Regions from separate parts of the Arthrobacter sp. BI5 genome, predicted to be linked through region 4. Evidence: riboswitches for the same ligand, from Rfam matches in the RefSeq annotation. Region 4 holds a riboswitch; each other region holds the start of a gene.
The links. Region 4 has a riboswitch for thiamine pyrophosphate ahead of thiO (glycine oxidase ThiO). Riboswitches for the same ligand answer to the same signal wherever they lie in the genome.
Positions count from the first base shown of each region.

Region 1: another riboswitch for thiamine pyrophosphate. It lies ahead of AC1MED_RS17125 (ECF transporter S component); the one in region 4 lies ahead of thiO (glycine oxidase ThiO).
Region 2: another riboswitch for thiamine pyrophosphate. It lies ahead of thiC (phosphomethylpyrimidine synthase ThiC); the one in region 4 lies ahead of thiO (glycine oxidase ThiO).
Region 3: another riboswitch for thiamine pyrophosphate. It lies ahead of AC1MED_RS10545 (bifunctional hydroxymethylpyrimidine kinase/phosphomethylpyrimidine kinase); the one in region 4 lies ahead of thiO (glycine oxidase ThiO).

Region 1 is NZ_CM155264.1:3,689,475-3,696,841, forward strand. It holds gene AC1MED_RS17120 (ABC transporter ATP-binding protein) at 1-1,031, opposite strand, end outside; gene AC1MED_RS17125 (ECF transporter S component) at 1,045-1,677, opposite strand; TPP riboswitch at 1,747-1,889, opposite strand; gene AC1MED_RS17130 (heme-degrading domain-containing protein) at 1,967-2,515, shown strand; gene AC1MED_RS17135 (DUF4235 domain-containing protein) at 2,557-2,820, shown strand; gene mnhG (monovalent cation/H(+) antiporter subunit G) at 2,887-3,282, opposite strand; gene AC1MED_RS17145 (MrpF/PhaF family protein) at 3,272-3,550, opposite strand; gene AC1MED_RS17150 (Na+/H+ antiporter subunit E) at 3,547-4,092, opposite strand; gene AC1MED_RS17155 (Na+/H+ antiporter subunit D) at 4,089-5,702, opposite strand; gene AC1MED_RS17160 (Na(+)/H(+) antiporter subunit C) at 5,699-6,262, opposite strand; gene AC1MED_RS17165 (Na+/H+ antiporter subunit A) at 6,259-7,367, opposite strand, start outside.
Region 2 is NZ_CM155264.1:2,449,974-2,457,340, forward strand. It holds gene trmD (tRNA (guanosine(37)-N1)-methyltransferase TrmD) at 1-436, opposite strand, end outside; gene rimM (ribosome maturation factor RimM) at 438-1,064, opposite strand; gene AC1MED_RS11285 (RNA-binding protein) at 1,184-1,426, opposite strand; gene rpsP (30S ribosomal protein S16) at 1,428-1,850, opposite strand; gene AC1MED_RS11295 (hypothetical protein) at 2,070-2,507, opposite strand; gene AC1MED_RS11300 (VOC family protein) at 3,099-3,974, opposite strand; gene AC1MED_RS11305 (amidohydrolase family protein) at 4,056-5,156, opposite strand; gene AC1MED_RS11310 (GNAT family N-acetyltransferase) at 5,160-5,660, opposite strand; TPP riboswitch at 5,729-5,836, shown strand; gene thiC (phosphomethylpyrimidine synthase ThiC) at 5,805-7,367, shown strand, end outside.
Region 3 is NZ_CM155264.1:2,318,918-2,326,284, forward strand. It holds gene proB (glutamate 5-kinase) at 1-558, opposite strand, end outside; gene obgE (GTPase ObgE) at 548-2,137, opposite strand; gene rpmA (50S ribosomal protein L27) at 2,254-2,517, opposite strand; gene rplU (50S ribosomal protein L21) at 2,579-2,887, opposite strand; gene AC1MED_RS10545 (bifunctional hydroxymethylpyrimidine kinase/phosphomethylpyrimidine kinase) at 3,255-4,841, opposite strand; TPP riboswitch at 4,921-5,018, opposite strand; gene AC1MED_RS10550 (Rne/Rng family ribonuclease) at 5,176-7,367, opposite strand, start outside.
Region 4 is NZ_CM155264.1:2,873,305-2,880,671, forward strand. It holds gene AC1MED_RS13155 (RNA polymerase sigma factor) at 1-451, opposite strand, end outside; gene AC1MED_RS13160 (YciI family protein) at 495-818, opposite strand; gene AC1MED_RS13165 (thiazole synthase) at 950-1,759, opposite strand; gene thiS (sulfur carrier protein ThiS) at 1,765-2,001, opposite strand; gene thiO (glycine oxidase ThiO) at 1,998-3,314, opposite strand; TPP riboswitch at 3,306-3,426, opposite strand; gene thiE (thiamine phosphate synthase) at 3,453-4,193, shown strand; gene AC1MED_RS13185 (ferritin-like fold-containing protein) at 4,228-4,899, opposite strand; gene AC1MED_RS13190 (RNB domain-containing ribonuclease) at 4,940-6,445, shown strand; gene AC1MED_RS13195 (DEAD/DEAH box helicase) at 6,756-7,367, shown strand, end outside.

The DNA of each region.
Region 1 (7,367 bases), 820 kb from region 4:
TGCCCGGCCCGGACCTGCGCCGTGATGCCGGACTGCACGGGCGCGGGCGGGAGCGTGCGGAACCCCCGCAGCAGACCGGTGCGGCGGGGGCGTTCGCGGGACACGGCCAGCCCCTCGGCGGCCAGCAGCAGCTGGCCGGCCGCCGCGCCGCCGCCGGCCCCGCCCCACAGGGTACCCCCGGGGGCTCCGCCGGCACGGGCCCGGGTGGCAGGCACATGGCCGGGCACCCAGACGCCGGCGGCGATGAGCAGGTCCCGTGCCTGCTCCAGCACCTGGTCCGGGGGCCCGTCCAGCAGCACGGCGGAGTCCGTGGCGGTTCCGGGCTGCAGCACGACGATCCGGTCCACGAGGTCTTTCCAGACGGCGACCCGGTGCTCCACCACCACCAGGGTGGCCCCGGTCTTGTCCAGGCACCGTCCCACGGCGTCGCGGACCTCGAGGACACCGGCCGGGTCAAGGTTGGCGGTGGGCTCGTCGAGCAGCAGCAGGCCGGGCCGCATCGCGAGGATCCCGGCGAGTGCCAGCCGCTGCTTCTGGCCGCCGGAAAGCGACGACGTCGGGTGCTGCAGCGGCAGGCCGCCCAGCCCGACGTCGTCGAGCGCCTCCGCCACGCGGCGCCAGATCTCCGCCGGGGGCACGGAGAGGTTTTCGGCCCCGAAGGCGACGTCGTCGCCAAGCCGCGACAGCACCACCTGGGTCTCCGGGTCCTGCTGCATCAGCCCCGCCCTGCCGCGCCGGGCCCGGGGCGGGGCGCCGTCGATCAGCAGGCTGCCCGTTTCGTCCGAGTCCTCGGCGTCAGCGGCGGCCGCGGGCGAAGCAGCGGCTGCAGCTGTGCTGTCCCCGAGCACCCCGGCCAGGGCATGCAGCAGTGTGGACTTGCCGGCGCCGGACGGCCCCAGCAGCAGCACACGCTCACCCGGTCCGATGTCCAGATCCAGGCCGCTCACGGCGGGCCGTGGCCGGCCGGCGTGCCGCCAGCCCCAGCCGCGGGCGGTGACAGCGGCCGGCCGGACGGCGTCGGAAGTTCTCATGCGGGTGCGGGCCTCAGGAGAAGACGGGTTCCGACGCCGCCTTGCGGGAGCCGAAGGAGCCCAGCACCCCGGTCTTGGCCAGGCCGCGGGTGGCCAGCCAGGACAGTCCGCCGGCAATGACGGCTCCGGAGATGGCGCAGAAGATGATGTAGGCGAGCTTGTCGCCGGTTTCGTACGCGATGTTCCAGCCCCACGGCAGGAGGGAGTCGTTCAGGCCGCAGAAGAGGCCCGCGCCGGCGCCGGCGAGCAGGGACACCGGCAGGTTGAACCGCTTGTACAGGAAAGCGGCGAAAATGAGTTCGGCGCCGAGGCCCTGGACGAAGCCGGAGAACAGCACGGACGCGCCGTACTGGGAGCCCATGATCAGCTCGCCCGTGGCGGCCACGGTTTCGCAGAACAGTGCCGCTCCGGGCTTGCGGATAATGAGCATGCCCAGCACCGCGGGGATCATCCAGCCTCCGGCATAGAGCCCGGTCAGCGGCGGGTAGACGGCGTTGAGCGGAACGGAAACAAGGTTGGAACCCTGGGACCAGGCCCAGAAAATCACACCGCCGGCTACAGCGATCAACGCCGCCACCACAATGTCGACCACGCGCCAGTTGTACTTGCCGGTGGTGAGTGTCTGCTTCGCAGAAATATCAGTCATGTCGTCCTCCTGAGGTACAGGAGGGGAGGGTGTTCCGGCGGCGCCGCGGCTTCCGCCACGGGCGCCGGGCACCCTGAGAACTCGACTCCCTTGCGCCGGTACTAACCGGATCAGGTTCGAGGGTCTGCGGCTGTCCGCACTCTCAGCGCCCACCTACGGTTCCCTGGAGTGTTCCAGTGATGCCCGACGGCGGCGCTCCCCTGTCGTATTAAAATCGCCCTTGTGGGCTGGGCCAGTTTACACCCGTTGGGGTTGCGCCGCGGTGGGCAGCTAACGGAAGCTGAATCCCATGAGCGACGCACCAGTTCCTTCCCCCGAGTACGACCCGGACTCCGCGGAACCGCAGCCGCAGGGGGCCCTGGCGGCGCTCATCGGCCGCATCCTGACGGAGATCGACGAACTGCAGTTCGAGTCCTTCAGCAAGGACGACGCCCTTGACCTTGGGCTCCGCCTGGTGGAACTGGGCCGGCAACGCGCCCACCCGATTGCCATCGACATCACCAAGGGTGAGCAGGTGCTGTTCGACGCCGCGCTGGAGGGCGCCACCCCGGACAACGATCGCTGGATCAAGGCCAAACAGCGCACCGCCGCGCGGTACGAAGTCCCGTCGCTGCTGGTGGGCCTCCGGGCGCGTGCCGCCGGGCGCAGGATCGAGGACAACGCCTGGTTCGACCAGCAGGAGTTTGCGGCCCACGGCGGCTCCTTTCCCATTTACCTGCGCGGCACCGGGATGGTCGGCGCCGTCACCGTGTCGGGGCTGCCGCAGAAGGCGGACCACGAGCTGGTGGTCGAGGCCCTGACGGAGGTCCTTGGCCGCCCGGCGTCACCGGGACGCTAGGCTAGGGGAAGCCCTGTTTCCTCCCGCAAGGAGTACGACGTATGAACATCTTCATCAAACTGCTCGGCACCGGCATCAGCCTCCTCGCCGGCTTCGTCGGCACCAAGGTGGTCGACACCGTCTGGGAAAAGACCACCGGCAACAAGCCGCCGAAGGGCCACGACGACGACGTTCCCACCACGCTGCGGCAGGCCCTGACGTTCGCCCTGATCTCGGCGTCGGTCAGCGCCATCATCCAGGTCCTCGCCAACCGCGGCACGCAGCGGGCGATCACCCGCTTCGCCAAGACCCAGGACCTGGTCTAGAGGCACTGGTCTGAGCGCGCATGAGCCAGTGCGCCTCGTCGAGGTGCACTGGCCGCGCCGGCGGCGTCAGTCGTCGTCGTCGGTAAAACCGCGTTTGCCGGCCGCCTGCTGGACGACGGCTTCGAGCTCGTCGGCGCTGAGCAGTTCCGGGTGCAGGTGCTTGGTGCGGTAGCCGGCGCGTCCCACCATGTGGGCCGAGACCGGCACCGTGAGCAGCTGGAAGATCCATGCCACCCCCAGCACCGGCCACACCCACCAGGTGCGCAGCTGCAGCCCCACCGCGCAGAGCAGCAGAAACAGGCCCAGCACCTGCGGCTTGGTGGCGGCGTGCATCCGGCTCATGAGGTCGGGGAAGCGCAGCAGGCCGATAGCCGCGCCGAGGGACATCAGCGCCCCGACCACCATGAACACGGCGGAGACGGCGTCGATCACGGCGTCGGCCGAGGTTGTCTCAGGACTCATTGGGCTGCTTCCTCCGGTCTGCCACGAAACGGGCCACGGTCACCGAGCCGACAAAGCCGATGATGGAGATGGACACCAGCAGCATCAGGTTGTTCAGGTGCCGGTTCACGGCCATATCGATGCACAGCGCCGCGCCCAGGATGGCGAGCAGCACGTCGGCGGCGAGCACCCGGTCAAGCAGCGAGGGCCCGCGGGCGATGCGGATGATCGCGCCGGCCGCTGCGAGGGAGAGCACGACGGCGGTGATGGTCTGGACCAGCGGCATCATGTGCCCACCTCCTGCTTCAGTGCGGACAGTTCGGCCGGGGTGCCCATGATCCGGATCAGCGCGGCCTCGGTGTCGCGGACCTCCATGCGGAGCTTGTCCGCATCCTTAGCGTCGCGGACGTTGATGCCGTGGATGTAGAGCGTGGACGTGGACCGGTCCACTTCTACCACCACGGACCCCGGAATCAGCGAGATCACATGCCCGGTGGCGGTCACCAGCAGGTCGGAATGGCTCCGGAGTCGGACGGCGACGACGGCGCTGATCACCTGCGGGCCCCGGACCACGGCCAGGTACAGGACCTGGAAGCTGGCCGCCACTACCTTGCCCAGGAAGATCACGGCGAAGGGCACGGCGCGCAGCACGTTGAACCGGCCGCCCAGTTCTACCGGCGGCAGGTAGAACAGCCGCGCCACCACCACTGCTATCAACGCACCGAAAAGCAGGTTCCCGGCGCTGAAATCCTGCCAGAGCGCACCCCAGACGATGACCAGCCAGACCAGCAACGGCAGTTCCTGGCGCAGCGAGATTCTCTTCCGCGTCATTTCCCGCCCTCCTGCCGCGGCGGCTCGGCGATCGCGGGGACCGGCGCCTCGTCCCCCAGCACGGCCTGGATGTAGGCTGACCGGTCCAGCATTGCCTCGGCCGACTGGCCGGCCACCCGGAACAGCGGCCCGGCGAACACCGTCAGCGCCACCCCGAACAGCACCAGGCCCAAGGTGGAGCCCACCATGGTCCGCGGCAGCAGGGTCACGTTCTGCTGGCCGGCGCGGTGGCCGGTGGCGGAGTCGCCGGGAGCGGCGAGCAGTACGGGGTCGGGGTGTTCGGCGTCCTCGGGCTTGCGCCAGAAAGCGCGGTTCCAGACCCGGGCGATGGCCAGCAGCGTCAGCAGGCTGGTCAGCACGCCGCCGGCCACGAGCGCGTACGCGAGCGGCGTGCCGAGGGCGACGCCGGCCTGCAGCAGGCCCAGTTTGCCCAGGAACCCGGAGAACGGCGGGATGCCGGCCAGGTTCATGGCCGGGACGAAGAACAGCACCGCCAGCAGCGGCGAGAGCTTGGCGAGCCCGGCGATCCGGTCCACCGAGGAGCTGCCGGCGCGGCGCTCGATCAGGCCGGTCACCAGGAACAGGCTGGTCTGGATGGTGATGTGGTGCGCCACGTAGAACACCGCGGCCCCCAGCCCCGCGACAGAGGACATCGCCAGGCCGAACACCATGTAGCCGATGTGGCTGACGAGGGTAAAGGAGAGCAGTCGCTTGATGTCGCTTTGCGCCAGGGCACCCAGAATCCCCACCACCATGGTCAGCAGGGCCGCGACCATCAGCGGGGTGTTGAACGTATCGCCGGGAAAGAGCAGCGTCTCGGTGCGGACCATCGCGTAGACGCCCACCTTGGTGAGCAGCCCGGCGAACACGGCGGTGACCGGGGCAGGCGCCGTCGGATACGAGTCCGGGAGCCAGAAACTCAGCGGGAAGACGGCGGCCTTGATCCCGAACGCCACCAGCAGCAGCACGTGCAGCAGGTTCCGGGTGCCCTGGTCCAGTTCGACCAGCTTGACGGCCAGGTCGGCCATGTTGATGGTCCCGGTGGCGCCGTAGATCATGGCGATCGCGATCAGGAAGAGCACCGAGGACACCACGGACACCACCACGTAGGTCACCCCGGCGCGGATCCGCGGCCCCGTCCCGCCGAGGGTCATCAGCACGTAGCTGGCGGTCAGCAGGATCTCGAAGCCCACGTAAAGGTTGAACAAATCGCCGGAAAGGAAGGCGTTGGACACGCCGGCCACGAGGATCAGGTAGGTGGGGTGGAAGATCGACACGGGTGCGTCGCGGTCGCCGTCGGCCATGCCCTGGCCGGTGGCGTAGACCAGCACGGCGAGGCTGACGGTGGAGGACACCACCAGCATGAGCGAGGAGAACTGGTCCACCACCAGCACGATGCCCCAGGGCGGCAGCCAGCCGCCGATGTTGACCGCGGACGTGCCGCCCTGCCAGACGGAGGCCAGCAGGAAGCACTCCAGCAGCAGGGTCAGCGAGAGCAGCGCAATGCTGACAGTCCGCTGCGCCCGTGGCTGCCGGATCAGCAGGAAGGTCAGGGCGGCCCCCAGGATGGGGAGGACGACGGCGAGCGGGGCAAAGCTTGCGATGTTCACTTGGTCCCTCCTTCCGGGCCGGGATCGACGTTGCGGGAACCAGGTTGTTCTTCGGCGGCGGCGTCCGCTGCAGGCATGCGGCGGGCGCCGGCCTGCACGGTCTCCGGCGAATCCGTCCCCGCTGCGCCGGCCTCCGGGGCCGCGACCAGCGGGAACTCCGAGGTCTCCACCGGAATGACGGCGTCATCCTCCGCGTCGAAGCTGGGGGTCTCGGCCACGCGGCGGTCCTCGGCGTCGTCCTGGATTTCGTCCTGCCGGGCCAGCACCCAGGTGCGGTAGATGATGCCCAGCATGAACGCCGTGACGGCGAAGGAGATCACGATCGAGGTGAGGATCAGCGCCTGCGGGAGCGGGTCGTTGTAGTCGTTGGCGGCGGTGTCCTTGTTGTACAGCGGGGCGAGGCCTGCGTAGCCGCCGGTGGCCAGGATCAGCAGGTTGGTGGCGTTGGCCAGCAGCATCAGGCCCAGCAGGACCCGGGTCAGGCTGCGTTCCAGGATCAGGTAGATGCCGCAGGCGTACAGGGCTCCCATAACCGTCAGCAGGGTCAGATTGACGCTCATGCGTTTCCCTTCGCGGTGGCTTCGGCCGGGACGCCGTCGGCCTTTGGCCCGCCGGCCGACCCCTCGGACGGCTCAGCGGGCTCTTCCTCGGCGCGCCCGGCGGGCTGGTCCTCGAAGTGCTCGTCGATTTCCGCGCCGAGGCTGCGCAGCACGTCCAGGGCCAGGCCGACGACGACGATGTAGACGCCGATGTCGAAGATGGTGGAGGTGACGAACTTGATGTCACCGAACACCGGCAGCCAGAGTTCGATCACCGCGCTCTGGAAGACCTGGCCGCCCAACAGCAGCGGCGCCACGCCCGACGCCGCGGCCGTTGCTAGGCCGATCCCCAGCAGGGCGCCGGCGCTGACCGGGGTGGCTTCGCGCAGTTCGAAGCGCCCCCCGGCGAGGTAGCGGATGGTGAGGGCGAGACCGGCCGTAAGGCCGCCGGCGAAACCTCCGCCGGGAAGGTTGTGGCCGGCCAGCAGCAGGTAGAGGGAGAAGACGATCATGGAGTGGAAGATCAGCCGGGTGACGACTTCGAAGATGATCGAGCGGCGCTCCGGGGCCATGGTGCGCCCGGCGACCAGCCATGCGTCGCGCGTCGAGGCGGCAAACCGGCGGCTCATGGCCAGCGCCGCGTTGTCCCTGGTGTGCGCGTGCAGGCCGGTCCGGCGGCCCACGGTCCCCTCCGCCACGGACGCGGACGGTCCGATCCGGTCGCCGCGCCCGCGGACGAAAATCAGGCTGGCGACGCCGGTCGCGGCGAGCGCCAGGACGGAGATCTCGCCGAAGGTGTCCCAGGCCCTGATATCCACGAGGGTGACGTTGACGACGTTCAGGCCTCCGCCGCCCTCGTAGGCCAGGCGGGGGAATTCCAGCGAAACGGGTGTGGCGACGCGGGCCCCCAGTGCGTAGATCGCCACGAAGACCATGGTGAGGCCGAAGGCCGCGCCGATGATCACCCGGATCACCCGGTATTTGCCGCCGGTGCGGTCCCGCAGTTCCGGCGGCAGGCTGCGCATGGCGAGGACAAAGGCCACCAGGATGATCGTTTCCACCAACATCTGGGTCAGGGCCAGGTCCGGGGCGCCCTGGAGGGCGAACATGAGCGCGATGCCGTAGC
Region 2 (7,367 bases), 420 kb from region 4:
GGCTCATGGGCCGGACCGTGAAGTGCTCCGCAGCCCATTCCAGCACGCGTTCGTCGATGCCCTCGTAGCGTCCGCAGGCGAAGACCAGCTGGTCCTCCTCCGCGAGTTCGTGCGCAATCGCCTGGCTGAAGCGCTCCCCCGCCGGTGACGGGACAATCAGCACGGGCTTCCGGACGCCCTCCGCGGCGGACGCACCGGATTCCGGCACCGCGCGGGCCACGGCGGTCAGGGCCTGGGCCCAGGGTTCGGGCTTCATCACCATGCCGGCGCCGCCGCCGTACGGGGTGTCATCGACGGTGCGGTGCCGGTCCGTGGTGAAGTCGCGGAGGTCGTGGACGTTCAGCTCCAGCAGGCCGTCCTGCCGCGCCTTCCCGATCAGGGACAGTTCCAGCGGTGCGAGGTACTCGGGAAAGATGCTGACGACGTCGATCCGCATCTTAGGCGTTGTCCCCTGCGCCGCGCTCGGACTTCCCGCGGGCGTCAGCGGCGGCGTCGGCGTCAGCGTCGGCGTCGGTGTCGGTGTCGGCGTCGCCGTCGTCGGGGGTAGCGCCGGCCTCGGTGTTGACCTCAAAAAGGCCGGCCGGCGGGGTAACGAGGACGTACTTTTCGCCGACGTTGACCTCGGGCACGATCTGCTCCACGAATGGGATCAGGATTTCCTTGCCGTCCTGGTCGGTCACCACCAGCAGATCCTGGACCGGCATGGTGTGCAGCCCGGACACCTTGCCGACCACCGTGTCGCCGACGCGGACGTCAAGGCCGACGAGCTCGTGCTCGTACCAGCCCTCGTCGTCGTCCTCGTCCAGTTCCTCGGTTTCGATGTAGAGCTTCGCGCCGCGGAGGGCTTCCGCATCGTTGCGGGTCTCCACCTCTTCGAAGGCCAGCAGCAGGATGTCCTTGTTCCAGCGGGCGCTCTCCACGGTCAGCGGCCCGGCCGACGCCGGTTCCACCACGAACTGCGTGCCGGGAACAAAGCGGTCACCGGGGGCGTCCGTTAGCACCTGGACGGTCACTTCGCCGCGGATGCCGTGGGGCTTGCCGATTCGTGCCACCTGAAGCTGCATCTGTTCCTCTGTTCGGGTTCTTTTTAAGAAATTGGGGGTGTTTACTGCGCAAAACAGTCCGGCCCCTCCACCATAAGCTGGTGGAGGGGCCGGACTAAAGACAAATACTGCTGATCGCGCTACCGGCGGCGGTCGGTGTCGACGACGTCGACCCTGACCGGCTCGCCGTCGGCCAGCGCCGCCACCACAGTGCGCAGTGCGCGTGCGGTGCGGCCCTGACGTCCGATCACCCGTCCGAGGTCGTCCTGATGAACGCGCACTTCGAGGGTGTCCCCGCGGCGGTTGTTCTTCGCACTGACCTTGACGTCCTCGGGACTGTCAACAATCCCTCGGACCAGGTGTTCGAGCGCTTCTGCCAGCAATTTACTCAGCCTCGGTGGTCTCTGCTTCGGCGTCGGCGGGAGCCTCGGCTGCGTCGTCCTTCTTGGCCTTCTTGGTGATGGCTTCCGGGATGATCACGGAACCCTTTTCCGGCGTGACGAAGGCTTCCTTGGGAGCCTTGGTCTTCAAGGTGCCCTCCTGGCCCGGGAGACCCTTGAACTTCTGCCAGTCGCCGGTGATCTTCAGGATCGCGGCGACCTGCTCGGACGGCTGTGCGCCGACGCCGAGCCAGTACTGGGCACGGTCCGTGTCGACCTCGATGTACGAGGGCTCTTCGGTCGGGTGGTACTTGCCGATCTCTTCGATGGCACGGCCGTCACGCTTGGAGCGTGCGTCCATGACGACGATGCGGTAGTACGGTGCGCGCATCTTGCCGAAGCGCTTAAGGCGAATCTTTACGGCCACTTTTGTGGTCACTCCTGTTTCTGAAACGGGGTCGAGCCCGGCGTTCTGCACCCGTGGGGCGGGCCGTACTAGGGGGTTCTAAAGGACAGGATCCGGACGCGGAGAGAGGGGCCACGCAGATCGAGTACCTGTTTATTGTGCCAGATCACCGCGCGGATTTCGACTTGACACCCGCAGCGGGTCACTTACGGCCGGTTTTTGGTCCGGGCGGGCGTCGCGTCAGGAGGTCCAAACGTACAGTCCGGCCTTCGTGGCGGGGTCGACGCCGGCCGCCAGCTCAGCGAGCTGCCGGACGTAACGGGCGGCCTGCTCGGCACCGAAGGGCATGTCCTCCTCGGCCGCCCAGCTCTCCGCGACCTCGGCCAGGACGTCACCCTCGCCCTCGGTCTCGTAGCTGAGCAACTCCGCGAGGGCCCTGACCATCGCTGCCGGAACGCCCAGCAGCGAGTCGCTGGCAACGTCCACCATCGCCAGCTCGTATTCGGCGCCCGCGGCGTGCACGGCGGTGCCGGCCAGGTCGCCCAGACGCTCGACCTCGAAGTCGCTGATGTCGGGAATCCGGACGGCGCCCGGGGCAGCCGCGGCGCCGCCGTCGAGGGCCGACGCGCGCTTCAGGGCAGCGTCATGGGTGGCGACGAAGATTTCAGTAAATCCCAAGGAAGTGCTCCTCATCAAGGGTAGGTGTGACGTGGTGCCGGCGGCCGCACTGCAGGCAGGAAGCTGCGGCGGCCATCCGGTTTCAGCCTAGCCCAGACGGGGCGGCGGCCCGACCGGACATGCCCTCCCCCAGCAGTGAGCAATGAGCAGAATGCCGCTATGCCCATTCCCGGCCGCGAAGAATGGACATGCTCCTCGCTCCACATCTGCGAAGGATGAGCTTGTTCCTCGCTCGAGGTCGGCGGAGGATGGAACGCTCCTCGCCCCTCGTCCCGCGAGAACGGACATGCCCTCCCTTAGCCACGAGCAATGAGCAGAATGCCGCTATGCCCACTCCGTGCTGCGAAGGATGAGCATGCTCCTCGCTCCGTGCCGCGAAGAATGCACATGCTCCTCGCTCTTGGCCGCCCGAGGATGAGCATGCCCTCCCTCAGCCACGAGCAATGGGCAGAATGCCGCTATGCCCACTCCCTGCCGCGAAGGATGGACATGCCCCTCGCTCCACGTCCGCGAAGGATGGGCATGTCCCGCGGGCCGTGAGGAAGCGGACCGGATCGCACCCCGCCCCGCATCGCGGCCAGGCAGCGGACCTTAGCGAACGGCGACGCGGATCCGGTTGCGCCACGGATCATCGAAGCGCAGCTCGGCCCCGGTGTGGTGGGACTTCACGCCGGCGGTCTTGAGCCGGTCGGCGAGGGCGCCGACGTCGTCTCCGGAGGGAACCTCGATGAGCACTTCGCCCAGGCCCAGGGTGTCGTGGCGGGGCCCGGCGCCGCGGCTGTTCCAGACGTTCATGGCCATGTGGTGGTGGTAGCCGCCGGCGGAGACGAACAGGGCCTGGCCGTGCCAGCCCGCCGTCTTCTCGAAGCCGAGCGTCCCGACGTAGAAGTCGTGGGCGGACTGCACGTCGCCGACCTGCAGGTGGACGTGCCCGACGCCGGCATCGGCCTCGCGCTGTCCGGCCACCGACGCTTCGGTGAGGTGCTGCTCGAGGTAGCGCTGCGGCGGCAGGGCGAGGCTGTCCATCACCACGTTCTTGCCGTCCCAGGACCAGGCGTCGCGGGGCCGGTCCCAGTACAGCTCGATGCCGTTGCCCTCCGGGTCGTTGAAGTAGAAGGCTTCACTGACGAGGTGGTCGGCGCTGCCGGTGAAGGACTGCGGCTCGTACTGCGCGGCGGAGGCGACGGTGGCGGCCAGTGAGGGCTGGTCCTCGAACAGCAGGGCGGTGTGGAAAAGGCCGGCCTCGCCGCGGGAGGGCAGGTTCAGCCCGGGGGCGGGGGCCAGGTGGACCAGGGGCTTGCGCTTGCGCCCGAGGTAGAGGCCGCCGTCCTGCTCGGCGACGATGTCCAGGCCGAGGGCGCGCTGGTAGTAATCGGTCATGACCGACATGTCCCCGACCTTGAGCATCACGGTGCCCATGGTGAGTTCGGCGGGAAGGAGATCCTGGGTGCTGGCTTCTGCGGTCATCGAAACGCTCCGGTGGTCCTGTGGCCACCGACCTTCGGTGACCTTGCATAGACTTAAATTACTTGAAGCTTCAATTTATTCCTAATGCGGGACATGCCCTCGACCGACCAGTTCCCCGCGCAGCACGATGCCCCGGGGCTCGCGCAGGGTCGCAAGGTTCCGGCGGGGGTCCTCGGCGCAGACGAGCACGTCCGCGCTGGCTCCTTCGGCGATCGACTCGGCGCCGAGCCAGCCCCGGGCGGCCCAGGTTCCGGCGTCGAGGGCGGCAGCGGCCGGGAGTCCGGCGGCGTGCAGGGCCTCGACTTCATCGACGATCCGGCCGTGTTTGATGACGCTGCCCGCGTCCGTCCCGGCGTAGATGGCCACGCCGGCTTCGTACGCTTCCAGGATCCGCTCGGCCCGGCGTTCCCAGAGTGAGCGCATGTGCGCGGCGTAGCGCGGGAACTTGCCTTCGGCCTGGGCCGCGATGTCCGGGAAGGTGGCAATGTTGATCAGCGTGGGCACGATCGGCACGCCCTGTTCGACGAAACGGGGCAGGTGCCGGGGCAGCAGCCCGGTGCCGTGTTCGATGCAGTCAATCCCGGCGTCGAGCATGTCATCAAGGGTGTCTTCCGCGAAGCAGTGCGCCGTGACGCGGGCGCCCTCGTCGTGCGCCGCCCGGACGGCGTCTTTGACGGCCCCGGCCGGGAAGCTGGCGGCGAGGTCGCCGGCGTCGCGGTCGATCCAGTCCCCCACCAGCTTGACCCAGCCGTCCCCCGCGCGGGCCTGCTTGCGCACGGCCTCCACCAGGCCCCCGGGTTCAACCTCGATGGCGAAGCCCCGCAGGTACCGGCGCGTCCTCGCGATGTGCCGGCCGGAGCGGATGATGCGCGGCAGGTCGCGCCGCTGCTGGATCCACCGGGTGTCATGGACCGCGCCGGCATCGCGGACCAGCAGGGTCCCGGCGTCGCGGTCGGTCAGGGCCTGCCGCTCCGCGACCTCGTCCGGGACGTCGCCGCCGGGGCCGAGCCCGATGTGGCAGTGCGCGTCGACCAGGCCCGGGATGACCCAGCCGTCCAGGACCAGATCCGGCGCGGCCGCGGGGCGGGTGAAGGTCAGCCTGCCGTCGACGGCCCACAGTCCGCGCCGCTCCTGGTCGGCTGCCGTGAGGACGGGGCCGCTGAATTCGATGATGCTGCTCATGGCCTAAAGCTTAATCCGCATCGCAATCCGCCGGCCCAGCTCATCCAGCCCGCATTGGGCTTCGCGTTCCCGCGCGGCGGCCAGGGCACCCGAAGGCCCGGCGACCAGCTCGAAGCCGCAGCTCGCGTAAAAGGGTCCATTGAACGGAACGCCCGCAAAGGTGCACAGCGTCATGGACTCATAACCACGACGGCGGGCCTCGCCGAGGGCTGCCTGCACCAGGGCCCTTCCGATGCCGCGCCCGGCAAAGTCGGGATGCACCGAGAGTTGTTCAAGATGGGCCTGGCCGCAGACTTCGTCGACCCGGGCGAATCCGACCGGAGGGCTTCCGGCGACCAAAACAAAGAGACGATCATCCGGGCCCGCCTGCTCCGGAGCCGGGAACGGCGGGCACCCAAGTTCCACTTCGAGCAGGCGGTCGGCCGCTGCTTCGAGGGCCGGTAGGCCCGGGAGGTCTTCAATGGTCGCGGCCCTGATGCCGGGCAAGGCCCTGCGCTGAATCACGATGCCACGCTAACACGGGGACGACCGGGCTCCCGCGACGGCTTCCCGGCGCCCTGTGGTAGCTTCGTTTACGACCACACGGGTGCCCCTGCAGGGGCTGAGATCAGGCTGGTGCAGCCTGCGACCGTTGAACCTGTCCGGGTAATGCCGGCGAAGGAAGTGAGTAGTTCTTTGAGCGCAACAAATCCACAGCACAGCCCTGCCCGGAACGGAAACGACGCCGCACCAGCGGAGAATCCCGTCAGCGACGCAACTCCCGTGACGCAGTCCCTTAAGTCTCATGCCCTCGCGTATGTCGAAGACGGCGGGATCCGCGTCCCGGTGACGGAAATTGCCTTGGATCCATCCCCTGGCGGCGTCGGGAATCCTCCCTTCCGGGTGTACCGCACCGCGGGACCGGGCAGCGACCCGGTAGTAGGGCTCGCCGGCTTCCGCAGTGAATGGATCGCCGGACGCGGGGACACGGAACCCTACAGCGGCCGGGAACGCAACCTGCTCGACGACGGCAAGTCCGCGGTCCGGCGCGGTGCCGCCTCGGCGGAATGGCGGGGCGCGCCGCCGGAGCCCCGCCGCGCCGTCGAAGGCCGAACGGTCACACAGATGCATTACGCACGACAGGGCATCGTGACACCGGAAATGCGCTTCGTCGCTCTGCGGGAGAACTGCGACGTCGAGCTCGTCCGCAGCGAAGTCGCCGCCGGCCGGGCCATCATCCCCAGCAACATCAACCACCCGGAGTCCGAGCCGATGATCATCGGGAAGGCGTTCCTGGTCAAGATCAACGCGAACATCGGCAACTCCGCGGTCACCAGCTCCATCGCCGAGGAGGTCGACAAGCTCCAGTGGGCCACGCAATGGGGCGCAGACACGGTAATGGACCTGTCGACCGGGGACGACATCCACACCACCCGCGAATGGATAATCCGCAACTCCCCCGTCCCGATCGGCACGGTACCGATTTACCAGGCCCTGGAAAAGGTCAACGGCGAAGCGAACGCCCTGACCTGGGAAATCTTCCGTGACACCGTGATCGAACAGTGCGAGCAGGGCGTCGACTATATGACCATCCACGCGGGAGTGCTGCTGCGGTACGTCCCGTTGACCGCCAACCGGGTCACCGGAATCGTGTCCCGCGGCGGTTCCATCATGGCCGGGTGGTGCCTGGCGCACCATCAGGAGAACTTCCTTTACACACACTTCGACGAGCTGTGCGAAATTTTCGCACGCTACGATGTCGCCTTCTCACTCGGCGACGGGCTGCGGCCGGGGTCGACGGCGGACGCCAACGACGCTGCCCAGTTCGCCGAACTGGACACGCTGGCCGAGCTCACGCAGCGGGCCTGGGAGTTCGATGTCCAGGTCATGGTGGAAGGCCCGGGACATGTGCCGTTCCACCTCGTCAGGGAGAACGTGGCGCGCCAGCAAGAACTCTGCAAGGGCGCGCCGTTCTACACACTGGGGCCGCTGGTCACGGACATCGCACCGGGCTATGACCACATCACCTCGGCGATCGGCGCCACGGAGATCGCCCGGTACGGCACGGCCATGCTGTGCTACGTCACGCCAAAGGAGCACCTGGGCCTGCCCAACAAGGACGATGTGAAGACCGGCGTCATCACCTACAAGATCGCCGCCCACGCCGCCGACCTGGCCAAGGGGCATCCCGGTGCACACGAACGCGACGATGCCCTGTCCAAGGCCCGGTTC
Region 3 (7,367 bases), 550 kb from region 4:
CAGGACGAGGGCGTCGGCGCGGACCAGGTGCGCCACCAGGGCCGCGAGCCGGTCGTTGTCGCCGAAGCGGATCTCGTGGGTCGCGACGGTGTCGTTTTCATTGACCACCGGGACCACGCCGAGGTTCAGCAGCCGGTCCAGTGCGCGGAAGGCGTTGGTGTGCTGGCTGCGGCGCATGAAGTCGTCCGCGGTCAGCAGCACCTGGCTCACCGTGACGCCGTGCGCGCCGAACGCGTGGGTGTAGCGGGCCATCAGCAGCCCCTGGCCGACGCTCGCGGCCGCCTGCTGGGTGGCGAGGTCGCGGGGGCGTTTGTCCAGACCCAGCGGGGCCAGCCCGGCGGCGATGGCCCCGGAGGAGACGAGGATAATCTCGGTGCCCTCGTTGCGCTTGTGCGCGAGGGCGTCGGCGAGGTCGGTGAGGGCTTCCTCGGCGATGCCGCCCTTGATGGACGTCAGCGAGGAGGACCCCACCTTGACCACGATCCGGCGGGCGCCGGAGAGCAGGGCGCGACTGGGCGCGGCTGCGGCTCCGGGGTCGACGACGGCGTTACTCGTCATCGGCTTCGCCGAGTCCACTCTCCTTGAGCGGCTGCGCGGCGCGGCGGGCACTGACCGATTCGGTCCAGATGCCGGCCTTGCGCTCGGCCTCCAGCTCGGCCCGGGCCGCGGCCTTGGCGTCGCGGCGTTCCTGCTGGTCCTCGCGCTTCTGGCCGCGCGTGGGGCGGTCGCCGATGTCGGCGAAGCGCACGTCGGTGCCGCGCGGGGAGGCCAGCAGCTCGGCGCCGGCCATCATGGTCGGCTCCCAGTCGAAGACGACGCCGTCGTCCTCGCCGATGACGACCGTGTCGCCGGGCTTGGCGCCCTGTTTGAACAGTTCGTTTTCGACGCCCAGCTTGGCCAGGCGGTCGGCGAGGTAGCCGATGGCTTCCTCGTTGGTGAAGTCGGTCTGCTTGACCCAGCGCACGGGCTTGTCGCCGAGGACGCGGAACAGCGGCTCCAGGTTTTTCTCTTCGCGGCGGATCGTGAAGCCGCTCTCGTTGACGGCGCGCGGACGCAGCACGGGGGCCTGGACCTTGGGCGGCGTCGCGGCCACCGCGTCGCGGGCGGCCTTGACGATCTCGGCCATGGCGAAGCCCAGCTGACGGAGTCCCTCGTGGCTGGTCGCGGAGATTTCGAAGACCTTGTAGCCGCGCTTTTCCAGTTCCGGGCGGACGAATTCGGCCATGTCCTTGCCGTCCGGCAGGTCGACCTTGTTCAGGGCGATGAGGCGCGGGCGGTGGTTCAGCGGCACGACTTCGCCGTCGGAGCCGGCGTAGCTCATGTCCACGGCGTACTTTTCGAGCTCGGCCTCGATCACGGCCAGGTCGGAGAGCGGGTCGCGGTCCGATTCCAGCGTGCCGCAGTCCAGCACGTGCACCAGCGCGGCGCAGCGTTCGACGTGGCGCAGGAAGTGGTGGCCCAGGCCCTTGCCCTCGCTGGCGCCTTCGATCAGGCCCGGGACGTCGGCGATGGTGAACCGGACGTCGCCGGCCTGCACGACGCCGAGGTTGGGGATCAGGGTGGTGAAGGGATAGTCGGCGATCTTGGGGCGCGCGGCCGACATCGCCGCGATCAGGCTGGATTTGCCGGCGGAGGGGAAGCCGACCAGGGCGATATCCGCGATGGACTTCAGTTCCAGGACGATGTCGCTGGAGTCGCCCTCGATGCCGAGCAGCGCGAAGCCGGGGGCGCGGCGCTTCTGCGAGGACAGGGCGGCGTTGCCGAGGCCGCCCAGGCCGCCGGCCGCGGCGATGAACTCGGTGCCTTCGCCCACCATGTCGGCGAGGACCGTGCCGTCCTTGCTCTTGACGACGGTGCCCTCGGGAACCGGAAGGACCAGGGTCTCGCCGTTTTTGCCGCCGCGCCAGTCGCCCATGCCGGGGCCGCCGTTGGTGGCGTGCCGGTGCGGGGCGTGGTGGTAGTCGAGCAGCGTGGTGGTCTGGGGATCCACGCGCAGGATGACGTCGCCGCCGTTGCCGCCGTTGCCGCCGTCGGGACCGCCGAGGGGCTTGAACTTCTCGCGGTGGACGGAGACACAGCCGTGGCCGCCGGTACCGCCGGATACATGCAGTACTACCCGGTCTACAAAGCTCGCCACGTGGATCTCCTCAGTGCTGTTCCTCGGGTCCGCAGGGGGCCCAAGATGATTGTAATGCGGTTAAAACACCGGTGGAGCGGACCTATTGGCCCGCCCCACCGATTTAGAACTTGTTGTTACTCTGCAGCTGCAGCAGCCACGATGTTCACAACGCGACGACCACGGCGGGTGCCGAACTCGACGGCACCGGGGGTCAGTGCGAACAGGGTGTCGTCGCCGCCGCGGCCAACGCCGGCGCCCGGGTGGAAGTGGGTGCCACGCTGGCGGACGATGATCTCGCCTGCGGAAACTACCTGGCCGCCGAAGCGCTTGACGCCAAGGTACTGGGCGTTGGAGTCACGACCGTTGCGAGTGGAGCTCGCGCCTTTTTTATGTGCCATTTGAAATGCCTGCTTTCAAAAATTCTGGGGAAACTGTTGGAACCAGATCAGTAACGAAGAGTTACTTGATACCGGTGATCTTGACCTTGGTCAGTTCCTGACGGTGACCCTGGCGCTTCTTGTAACCGGTCTTGTTCTTGAACTTCTGGATGACGATCTTCGGACCACGGAGGTCTTCGAGGATCTCAGCCGTAACCGTTACCTTGGCCAGGTCCTTGGCTGCAGACGTGACCTTGTCACCGTCCACCAGGAGCAGTGCGGGCAGCTCAAAGGTGCTGCCGGCTCCACCGGGGACGCGGTTCAGGGTAACGAAGTCTCCAACGGAAACCTTCTCTTGGCGGCCGCCTGCGCGGACAATCGCGTACACCACTGGGGAACTCACTTCTCTCGACGTTTATTACTAGATTTGCGTGCGGAACCTGGGGCCGAAGTGTTCGGACCGGCTCACGCTGTGCCTCAACGCCGGTGGATTCCCCGGGGGAACCCATGAGCTATCCCGTGGAAAGTCCTGCCCGCAGGGCGGGTGAACTGTTCCTCAGGGTCATAACCCAAGTGTTGGCGTAAGCACCGAAGATCTAGACTACGCTAATTTTGCCTTCGGTCGCAAACGAGGCTGGTCCCGGCGAGTAGTGCGTGACAGGCACCACACCGTGGGCCAGGGGGCCCAGGAGGTGGTGCCGCAGCGACCTTCCGGAACCGCGCCCCATCATGTTACCGGCTGCATCGCCCGGGCCGGCTCAGGCGTGCAGCCTCGGCGCGTCGAAGAATTCCACCTCATACCGGCAGGAGTGCTCGAAGGCTTCTGCCATGGCGCGTCGCTCCGCCTCGGAGGCCCCGCGGCCCGCCGCGTCGGTGTACCTGATCGCCTGCCGGGTCGCCTCCGCGAAGGCCTCGTCCGCGTAGGTGCGCAGCCACTCCGCGTAGGGATGCGCCGTCGGGGCGCCCGCAGCGAGGAATTCGCCATGCAGCGTGGCGCCGACCTCGGCGTAGAGCCAGAAACACGGCAGCGCCGCCGCGACCAGCACGCCGTAGCTGCCGGCGAGCGACGCCGCGTGGAGGTGGTCCACGTAGGCCTTGGTGACCGGTCCCGGCCGGGTTGCGGCTGCGCGGCCGGCCAGCCAGTTCCGGTGCAGTTCGGATTCGACTTCGAGGCACTGCTGCGCCGAACGGGACCAGAAGAGCTGTTCGGCTTCCGACGGCGCGAGGGCGGCGGCGCGGGACAGCACCCGGGAGTAGCCGTTCAGGTAGAGGGCGTCCTGGCTGAGGTAATAGGCGAACTCCTGCTCCGGCAAACTGCCGTCGGCAAGCCTGCGGATGAAGTCCAGGCTGTAGATCGCGTCCAGTCCGGCCGCCGCGTGCCCGGCGAGGGCCGCTGCAAAGCCACCCTCGTCGGGCAGTTGTGTCGGGGCCGGTGCGGCCGGCTGCAGGTGGTGGAAATGGTGCACGGGACCGTTGCCGGATCCGACGTCGAGGCGGCCGGCTTCCCGCAGCGCACCCAGCAGCCAGGGCTTGACCTCACGCAGCGCCGCCTCCCAGTCCCCCGCACGCGCCTGCACCGTGGCCAGCGCCGAGGACAGGGAGCAGCCGGTGCCGTGGCTGTTGCGGGTGGCGATCCGCTCGCCCGGCACGACCACCGTTTCCTGCCCGAGCAGTCCCCCGGTGTTCACCAGCGCGTCCGGACAGCCGCCGCCGTCGTCATGGCTGCCTTCTTCGCTGTCCTGGTTGATGTCGCCGAGGTGGCCGCCCTTGACCAGCACCGTGGTGCCGGCCAGGGCGGCAAGCCGCTTGCCTTGTTCCAGCGCCCCGGCCCAGTCCGCGGCGGGCGGTTCGTCCAGCAGCATGGCCAGTTCGGCCAGGTTCGGGGTGATGAGGTCGGCCAGCGGGAGCAGGGAGCGCAGGGCCGCCTCGGCGGATTCCTGCAGCAGCCGGTCGCCGCTGGTGGCCACCATCACGGGGTCCAGGACCACGACGGCGGGACGGGCCTTCTGGAGCCACGCCCGGACGGCCTCGATCACCGCAGCGTCGCCGAGCATGCCGATCTTGACCGCGTCGATGGTGATGTCGTCGCTGACCGCCTCCAGCTGGGCGGTCAGGAACGATGCCGGCGGCACGTGGACGGAGCGGACGCCCCGGGTGTTCTGGGCCGTCAGCGCCGTGATGGCGGCCATCCCGTAGCCGCCGTTCGCGGCGATGCTCTTCAAATCCGCCTGGATGCCGGCGCCGCCGGAGGGGTCCGAACCAGCGATCGCCAGCACCCGCGGAATCCGCGGCAGTGTGGCCGCGGCGGGGTCGGTGCGCCCTGTGTCCGGGAAGGCGGACTGCAGGATGGATGCCGGGCGGGTTGCGGCCGGCCGGGTGGGTTGCGGCTGGGTTGATAGTGGCTGGGTAGATGCAGGCTGGGTCGATGAAGACAAGAGACATCCCTTCGCCGGTGCTAACCGGACAGGTTCAACGGGTCTGGATCTCAGCCGGCTCGATGCGCGGCACCCCGTGTCAGTCCCCCAGCCTAGCGTTCCCCGCCGGCAACTCCCCCGTCCGCACCTTCCGTGACGGCGCCCCCTGGCGGACGCCCGTTAACGGGCTCGCGGGTACCGCCCGGACCGACCGATGTTACGTCGATTCCGCACGATACCCGCGGGCCGTGGTGTCTGCTGGGTCTTAGAGCTCCGACGCCGGGACGCCGACGCCGAGGATGACCGGCTCGTTGGCCGCGGGCTTCGCGGCTTCCTTCGCCGGCTCCGGGGCCTTGGCTTCATGGACGGATCCGGCTGCTGCCGACGGAGTGGCCGCGCGCTGCTGCACGGACGTCTCATTGGCGGCTCCCTGGGCGCGGCTGGCGCTTCGGTTCCGGCGCACCCGGCGGGGTGCGGAGCTCTCCACTGCCGCAGCCTGGCGGGCCGGTGCTGCGGGAGCCTGTGCTGCGGGTGCCTGCGCCGCGGGTGCCTTGGCAGCTTCCCGGCGGACGGGTGCCTGTGGTGCCTGGGCCTGAGCCGCGGGTGCCTTGGGCGCTTCCTGCCGGAAGGTGGCCTGCGCCTCCCGGTTCCGGACACTCGGCGGCTGGATCCGTGCCGTCTGGGCACGGCCACGGCCGCGGGTGGCGCGGGGCGGTGCCGCTGCAACCGGTGCGGCGGGTTCCGCCGCCGGGAGCTCCGCGGCCCGTGCAGCCGGTTCCGGCGCTACGGTTTCCGCCACTACGGTGTCCGCAGCGGCCGGGGCCGCTGCGGCAGGCTTGCCGGCCTCGGCGTCGCCCAGGTTGGCGAATGCCTCGGTGAGCAGGTCCAGGGTCAGCGCGGGCTGCGGGGTCTCCTCCGCGTGCTCGACGAACGGCAGGGCTACCTGCTCGCCGCCGAAGGTCAGCACTGCGGCGGGACGCCCGGCTGCCTCCTCCGTCGAAGCCAGCTCCACGGCCGCATCGAGGGCGGCCTGCCGGGTTTCGGCGTCGGGCGCTGCTGTCGCGTCGCCGTCGTGCAGGTGGGCGGCGTGCGCGGCGGCGGCGATGTTGGCCAGCGCGGCGCGGGTCGCTTCTGCCTTGGCGTGGCGCTCAGCCTCGGTGGGCTCGGCGTGCGCCGGGGCGGGTGCGGCCGGCATGGACTCGCCGGCTCCCTGGCCGCCCTTGCCGCGGCGGCGCTTGCGCTCAGTGCGGGCGGCGGGCTGGTGCTCGGTCCGCGGGACGTGGTGTTCCGCGGCGACGGTGTTGGCGCGGCGGTGTTCGACCGGCTCGTCGTGGGTGACGATGCCGCGGCCGGCGCAGGCCTCGCACTGTTCGCCGAAGACCTCCAGAAGCCCGGTGCCCATCCGCTTGCGGGTCATCTGCACGAGCCCCAGCGAGGTCACCTCGGCGACCTGGTGCTTGGTCCGGTCCCGGCCCAGGCACTCCACCATGCGGCGCAGCACGAGGTCGCGGTTGGATTCCAGCACCATGTCGATGAAGTCGATCACGATGATGCCGCCGATGTCGCGCAACCGCAGCTGCCGGACGACTTCCTCGGCCGCTTCCAGGTTGTTCTTGGTGACGGTTTCCTCGAGGTTGCCGCCGCTGCCGGTGAACTTGCCGGTGTTGACGTCCACCACGGTCATGGCTTCGGTGCGGTCAATCACGAGGGAGCCGCCGGAGGGCAGGAAGACCTTGCGGTCCAGGGCCTTGTGGATCTGCTCGTCGATGCGCCAGGCAGCGAAGATGTCCGTGTCCTTGGTCCACTTCTCGAGCCGGCCCACCAGGTCCGGAGCCACATAGGTGACGTAGGCCTCGATGGTGTCCCAGGCTTCCTCACCGGAGACGATCAGCTTGGAGAAGTCCTCGTTGAAGACGTCGCGGACCACCTTGATGGTCAGGTCCGGTTCGCCGTAGAGCAGCTCCGGGGCGAGGATCTTGGTGGACGTGGACTGGCTCTCGATGCCTTCCCACTGCGCGCGCAGACGGTTGATGTCATGCGTCAGTTCCTCCTCCGAGGCGCCCTCGGCCGCGGTGCGGACGATCACGCCGGCGTCCTCCGGCAGGCGGTCCTTGAGGATCCGCTTGAGACGGTTGCGCTCGACGTCGGGCAGCTTGCGGGAGATGCCGGTCATGGAACCCCCGGGCACGTACACGAGGTAGCGGCCGGGCAGCGAGATCTGGCTGGTCAGCCGGGCACCCTTGTGGCCGACCGGGTCCTTGGTGACCTGGACGAGCACGGAGTCACCGGATTTGAGCGCGTTTTCGATCCGGCGCTGCTTGCCTTCGAGGTTGACGGCGTCCCAGTTGACTTCGCCGGCGTACAGCACGGCGTTGCGGCCGCGTCCGATGTCGACGAATGCGGCTTCCATGGAGGGCAGCACGTTCTGGACCTTGCCCAGGTAGACGTTGCCGATCA
Region 4 (7,367 bases):
GGAACGCGCGTGCGATCTCGCCTGTGGTCAGGCCGGCCACTGTCCGCAACGTCAGTGCCACCCGTGCCTCAAGCGGGAGGGCAGGATGGCAACAGGTGTAAATCAGCCGCAGCCGGTCGTCCCCGGCAGCCGGATCACCGGGGGCAGCCTCAGCGAGCCCTTCGAGCTCGGTGAGGACCGCGAGTTCCTGGACCGCCCGCTTTTCGCTGGCCGCGCTCCGCATCCGGTCGATCGCCCTGTTCTTGGCGACGGTTGTCAGCCACGCCCCGGTGTTGGCGGGGATGCCACGCTCCGGCCAGTCGGCCAGGGCGCGTGCAAACGCGTCCTGGACACAGTCCTCGGCCAGGCCCCAGTCGCCGGTCACGCGGATGAGGGTGGCGGTGATGCGTGCAGTCTCGGCGGCGGAGGCGCCTTCGACGGCGGTCCGCACGTCCGTCACTTCCGCTGCCACGCGACCCCCTGCGTCGGGATCGAGGGCTTCAGGCGGATGGCCGCTATCCGAACGGCCACACAGGCCTGATTTCGATCTTGCCGAATTTTGCCATCGGATGCTTGGAGGCAACCTCGATCGCCTCATCGAGATCGGCGCAGGCGATGATGTCGTAGCCCGCGATCCACTCCTTCGTCTCGGCAAACGGACCGTCCGTGACGACCACCTCGCCGGCGCGCACCCTGACAGTGGTGGCGTCTTCCACCGGACGCAGCCTGTCACCGTGCCGGGCGATACCCCTGGCTTCCACCTCGGCCGCCCATTCCTCGATGTTGTCCTCGGCGGCCACATATTCCGGCGCTGTGGGATCGGTGCAGATGAAAAGCATGTAGTCCACGGTGACTCCTTCTAGTAGGTCGATACAGCAGTACGACGAAGAAGGTGCCGCCAAAAGGACACCTGCCGCCAAGTTTCTTTTCCGGAATGGTACTCCGGCCGGTTTCCCCGCCGCCGCAACCGCTACAGGAACTCGGCGCGGCCTTCCATGGCGGACGAGGCCAGGGCATGCTCGCGGCGCGGGATCCGGCCTGCCCTGCGCGCCAGCCTGCCGGCGATGACCGCGTGCCGGAACGCCTCCCCCATCAGCGCCGGGTCCTGGGCGCGGGTCACGGCGGTGGCGAGCAGCACGGCATCGCAGCCCAGTTCCATCGCGAGCGCGGCGTCGGAGGCCGTGCCGATGCCGGCGTCAAGCACCACCGGTACGGAGGCCCTCGAGACAATCAGTTCGATGTTGTGCGGGTTCAGGATGCCCAGGCCCGTGCCGATCGGGGCGCCCAGCGGCATCACGGCGGTGGCGCCGAGGTTTTCCAGCCGGAGGGCCAGCACCGGGTCGTCGTTCGTGTAGGCGAAGACTTTGAAGCCGCGGGCCACAAGCTGCTCGGTGGCCTCCACAAGTTCCAGGGCGTCCGGCAGCAGGGTGTGCTCGTCCGCGATCACCTCAAGCTTCACCCAGTCCGTCTCCAGCGCTTCGCGGGCCAGTTCGGCCGTGAGAACGGCATCCCGGGCGGTGAAGCAGCCGGCGGTGTTGGGCAGCACCCGGATGTTGTTGTCCGCCAGCAGCTGGAACAGCGAGCCGCTCTCGGCCGGCGAGTAGCGGCGCATGGCCACCGTGGTGAGTTCCGTGCCGGAGGCCACCAGGGCGGCGCCCAGGCCGTCCAGGCTCGGTGCCCCGCCGGTGCCCATGATCAGCCGCGAGCCCAGCTCCACGCCGTCGAAGGTCAGCGGGTCCCGGCGTGCCTGCCGGGTTGCGTCCAGCGCTGTTTCTGCCATGGCGTTCATCCTCCCTGTACCGCGGTGACGAGTTCGACGTCGTCGCCCTCGGCGAGCGCCGTCGAGTGCCACTGGCTGCGCGGCACCACCTCGTCGTTGCGGGCGACGGCGACGCCGAGCTTGCGGCCGTCCGTGGCCTGCCCGTCGGCGGCCAGCGTCCGGCCGGTGACCCCGCTGACCAGCGCGCCGACCGTGGCGCCGTCGGCGAGGGCGTGCTGCGCTCCGTTGAGCCTGATGTTCATGCTGTGGTCCTGTCTGTCGTTGGGGCATGTGCGGGTGAGACGTCGCCCGGGTCGTGGCCGGAGGAATCCGGGCGGCGGACGGAGAACCGGTCCGGTCGGAACCGGGCCCAGCGCGGGTCCGGCTGCCCGTCCAGCAGCGCCCGGCAGATGGCGGCGGCCACGGGGGTGAGCAGCACCCCGTGCCGGAAGAAACCGGTGGCCACGATCAGGCCCGCGATGTCCGGCCCGGCGCCGGGGCCGGCCACGCGGCCCAGCAGCGGGGCGTTGTCCGGTGTCCCCGGCCGTGCCCGGGCCGTGGCCTCGAGCAGTTCCAGTTCGGCGACGGCCGGGAGCAGCTGCTGGGCATCGCGCAGGAGCTGGTAGACGCCGCCGGCGGACACGGCGGCGGCGGCGGAGGGCGCGTCCTCCCGCTGGGTTGCGCCGATCACCACCGTGCCGTCCGCCCGCGGAACGATGTAGACCGGGACTCCGCGGACCAGCCCCCGCACGGTGGAGCGCAGCAGCGGCCGGAGCCGTTGCGGCACCCGGAGCCGGAGGATGTCCCCGTAGACCGGCCGCAGCGGCAGGGACAGTCCGGCCGGCAGGCCCTGCAGGTCGGCTGCCCCGAGGCCGTTGGCCACAACCGTCTCACCGGCACGGATTTCCCCGCCGCCCTCAAGCGTGGCCCCCGCCACGCGGCCGCCGTCCCAGAGCAGCCCGGCCGCGCGGCGGCGCACCGCCGTGTACCGGCTGTCGGCGGCCAGCAGCGAGCCGATCCGGGCCAGCAGTCGGCGCGGGTCCACCTGGTGGTCGGCCGGGATGTCGAAGGCGCAGGAGATGCCCGGGCTGAGCAGGGGTTCGCGGTTGCGCGCCTCGCGGACCGTCAGCGGCTCCACGGCCAGCCCGCAGGCCTGCTGCACGGCCCGCAGGTCGGCGAGCGCCCGGCGGTCGGCGGCGTCGGCACCGACGGCGAGGGTCGGCGTCGTGAGATAGCCGGTGCCGCCCGCGTCAACGCCGCCGGCTGTGCTGTTGCCAGCCAGAGCGGCAGCGAACTCCGGCCACAGCCGTGACGCTTCCAGCATCAGGGCCAAGAGGTCTTCCTCCTGGTAATGCAGTTCGCTCACGGGCGCCAGCATTCCGGCAGCGGCCCAGCTGGCGCCGGAGCCGGGGTCGTCGTCGAGCAGGGCGACGGTGCGGCCCGAGCGGCGGGCCTCCCAGGCGATGCCGTGGCCGATCACTCCCCCGCCGATCACGGCGACGTCGTAATATTCGGCGCCTGCGCGCGGCACAGCGCCGGTGGCGGGTGTGGCGGATGGTGGGACTGATACGTCCATAGGCTTCCTTCCCTACGCCGGTACTAACCGGATCAGGTCAAGCGGTCGGCTCTGACGCCCTCTCAGCCCGGCGGCCGGATGACGGCCTGCGCGGGCTCCCGCGGTATGCGCCCAGTGTAGAGGAACTAGGCTTATGGCATGAGCCAGGATGTCCACACCACCGCCCGCCTGTACCTGTGCACCGACGCCCGGAAGGAGCGCGGCGACTTCGAGGACTTCGTTGATGCCGCCTTCGCCGGCGGTGTTGACATCATCCAGCTACGGGACAAGTCCCTGGAGGCGGCCGAGGAGCTGGAGCTGCTGGAGCTCCTGCACGCCGTGGCGCGGCGGCACGGCCGGCTCTGGGCCGTGAACGACCGCGCTGACCTCGCCTCCCTCGCCGGGGCGCCGGTCTTCCACATCGGGCAAAAGGACATCCCCTTCACCGCGGCCCGGGAATTCCTGGGCAAGGACACCGTGATCGGCATGTCCACCCACACCCCGGAGCAGGTGGACGCCGCGATCGCCGCGGCCCCGGGCCGGAGCGGTCTGGACTACTTCTGCGTGGGGCCGGTCTGGGCCACCCCGACGAAGCCGGGCCGCGCCGCCGTCGGACTGGACCTGGTGCGCTACGCCGCCGCGGCGATCGGCCGGGCCGAGGCCGCGGACGGCGGAAAGGTCTCCGGCGTGGTGCCGTGGTTCGCCATCGGCGGCATCGACCTGGCCAACGTGGAGCAGGTCGTCGACGCCGGGGCGCGCCGGATCGTGGTGGTCCGGGCGATTACCGAGGCCGCCGATCCCGCCGGGGCGGCGCGGGCCCTGCTGGCCGCGCTTGACGCCGGCAGCCACGCCGACGCCGAAAACCACACCGGCGTCCGCAGCGGTGCCGGGGAAAACTAGGCGGGCAAGCTAGCCGGGAAGACGGCCCGGGGACCTAGCCGGCGAGTCCGAGCTGGGACATCCGCCGGGAATGCCCGGCGGCGAGGTCGGCGGTCAGGGCGCGGGCGAGTTCACCGGCCCTGGCCTCGTCCGCGCCGGTCAGGCCGCCGAGGAAGGCGTGTTCCACGCTGACCCGCTGCGCCTGGGTGAGTGCCTCCCCGAGCAGCCGCCGGGCCCACAGCGCCAGCCGGGACGCCAGCCGCGGGTCGTCGGCAAGCGCCGCCTTGAGCCGGTCCCGCAGCACCGCCGTCGCGTCCCCTGCGGACTGGACCTGTTCGATCAGCGCGGCGGTGCCGGCGTCGACGTAGCTGGAAATGGAGCGGTAGAAGTCGGCGGAGACTGTGTCAATCACATAGGCCTTCATCAGTGACTCATGCCAGTCGGCGGGCCGGGTGCGCTCATGGAAGTGGTCCACCGACGGTTGGAACGGCAGCATGGCTTCCTCCGCGTCGGCGCCCCGTTCGGCCAGCCGCGCGCAGACCAGTTCGAAGTGCTGGAACTCGATGACCGCGAGCCGGCCCAGCACCGCACGGTCGTGCAGGGTGGGCGAATACCGGGCATCGGAGGAGAGCCGTTCGAAGGCTGAGAGCTCCCCGTAGGCCATCACGCCCAGCAGGTCCCTGAGGAAGCGTTGGTAGCGGGCGGGCTCGGCCGGGGAGGTGCTCATGCTTCAAGACTAGTGGCGGAAATCGGGCTACCCTGATTTCGTGTCTCATCATCGCCTGACTCCGAGCGTCCGCCAGCAGAAGAACCAGCTTGCCCAGGCGCTCAACGCACTGCGCACCACCCTGGAACTGCCCGGTCCGTTCCCGGAAGCGGCGCTCCGGGACGCCGAGGCGGCTGTAGCCGGCCACGAACTGCCCGAGCTGGACCTGACGCATGTCGAGTTCGTGACCATTGACCCGGCGTCCTCAACGGACCTGGACCAGGCCCTGTTCATTGACCGCGACGGCGAGGGCTACAAGGTCTTCTACGCCATTGCGGATGTCCCTTCTTTCGTCCAGCCCGGCAGTGCGCTCGACGCCGAGACCCGGCGCCGCGGCCAAACGTTCTACACTCCGGAGGGCCGCATCCCGCTGCACCCCGAAGTCATCAGCGAGGCGGCCGGCAGCCTGCTGGCGGGCCAGCTCTGTGCGGCCTTCGTCTGGGAGTTCGAACTCGACGGCGCCGCCGAAGTGGCCTCCGTCCTGGTGCGCCGGGCGCAGGTCCGCAGCCGGGCCAAGCTCAGCTACCACGGCGTGCAGGCCGCACTCGACGGCGGCACCGCGGACCCGGTATTGCAACTGCTCAAGGAAGTCGGCAGCAAACGGGTGGAACTGGAACGGCTCCGCGGCGGGGCGAGCCTGAACATGCCGGAGCAGGAAATCGAACAACTGCCCGACGGCGGCTACCGGATCGTCGCCGCGCCGCCGCTGCCGGTCGAGGACTGGAATGCCCAGATATCCCTGATGACCGGCATGGCCGCCGCGGACCTGATGCTGCAGGGCAAAGTCGGCATCCTGCGCACCATGCCCGCCCCGGATGAGAGCTCGCTGCGGCACTTCCGGCGCCAGACCGGCGCACTCGGCAAACCCTGGGACGGCCGGATCAGCTACGGCGAATACCTGCGCACCCTGGACCCCACCGACCCGCGCCAGCTCGCGATCGTACACTCCGCCGGCATGCTCTTCCGCGGGGCCGGCTACACCCCGTTCGACGGGACGGTTCCCGAGGACGCCATCCAATCCGCCATCGGCGCGGCCTACGCCCACTCCACCGCCCCGCTGCGGCGCCTGATCGACCGTTTTGTCCTGGTCATCTGCGAGGCCCTGTCCAACGACGCCGAGGTACCGGGCTGGGCCCGCGACGCGCTCCCGTCACTGCCGGCCATCATGGCGGCCTCGGACCAGCTGGCCGCCAAACTGGAGCGGCTGTCACTGGACACCGTGGAGGCGGCCCTGCTGAGCAACCACATCGGGCAGGAGTTCGACGCCGTCGTCATTTCCGGTTCGAAACCGGCCAAGAACGGCAGCGCCAACGGTAACGGGAAGGGCAGCAACGGGAACGGTAAGGGCAACGGCAACGGGAACGGCCCGTCAGGGATCGTGCAGATCGCCGAGCCCGCGGTGACCGCACGGTGCCCCGGCGAACTGGAGTCCGGCACCCAGGTCCGGGTGCGGGTCCTGTCCTCGGACATCGTGACGCGCGAAGTCCGGCTGGAACTCGTCGGCTGATCATCGCCACGCCCCGCTCCGGCGCCGCTGCCGCGCCACACCGCCGGCCCGGTCGAGGTTCCGAACGGCGAACAGCTAGACTGGAAGGGTAGTAATGGATGCCCGGTCGTTGATTTCCATGTTTTTCGAATTCAACAAGCCCGCCCCTACGCGATCTTGAGACACACCCGCTGGTCCCAGTGCCAGCATTTAGATAGCCCGCGATCGGCTTCCACTGGACTTGCTTGCGCCCCTGAGCGTGCTCCGGAACGGCCCTGCGCCGGCCCCGTTGAGCAAGCAGCGCAGCCCAAATGAATAAGGAAACTCCCCTGTGAGTGAATTGCACACGCACCAGCTTCTGACTGACGAATCCGGCACGGAAACGATCGAGCCGGAAGAAACCATCATCTCGGACGAAACCCCGCACGAAATCGCGGAAAAGTCGTTCGCCGACTACAACGTCCGCGCGGACATCGTTGAATCCCTGGCCGACGCCGGCATTACCCACCCGTTCCCGATCCAGGCCATGACGCTGCCGGTTGCCCTGGGCGGCCACGACATCATCGGCCAGGCCAAGACCGGCACCGGCAAGACCCTCGGCTTCGGCATCCCGGCCCTGCAGCGCGTCATCGGACGCGACGACGCGGGCTTCGCCGACCTCCCGGCCCCCGGCGCCCCGCAGGCCCTCGTGATCGTTCCGACCCGTGAACTCGCCGTCCAGGTCGCCAGCGACCTGCAGAACGCGGCCCGCAAGCGCAACGCCCGCATCACCACGATCTACGGCGGCCGTGCCTACGAGCCGCAGGTCGAGTCCCTGCAGCAGGGCGTCGAGATCGTCGTCGGCACCCCCGGGCGACTGATCGACCTGTACAAGCAGAAGCACCTCGTCCTGAAGAACGTCAAGATGGTCATCCTCGACGAGGCCGACGAGATGCTGGACCTG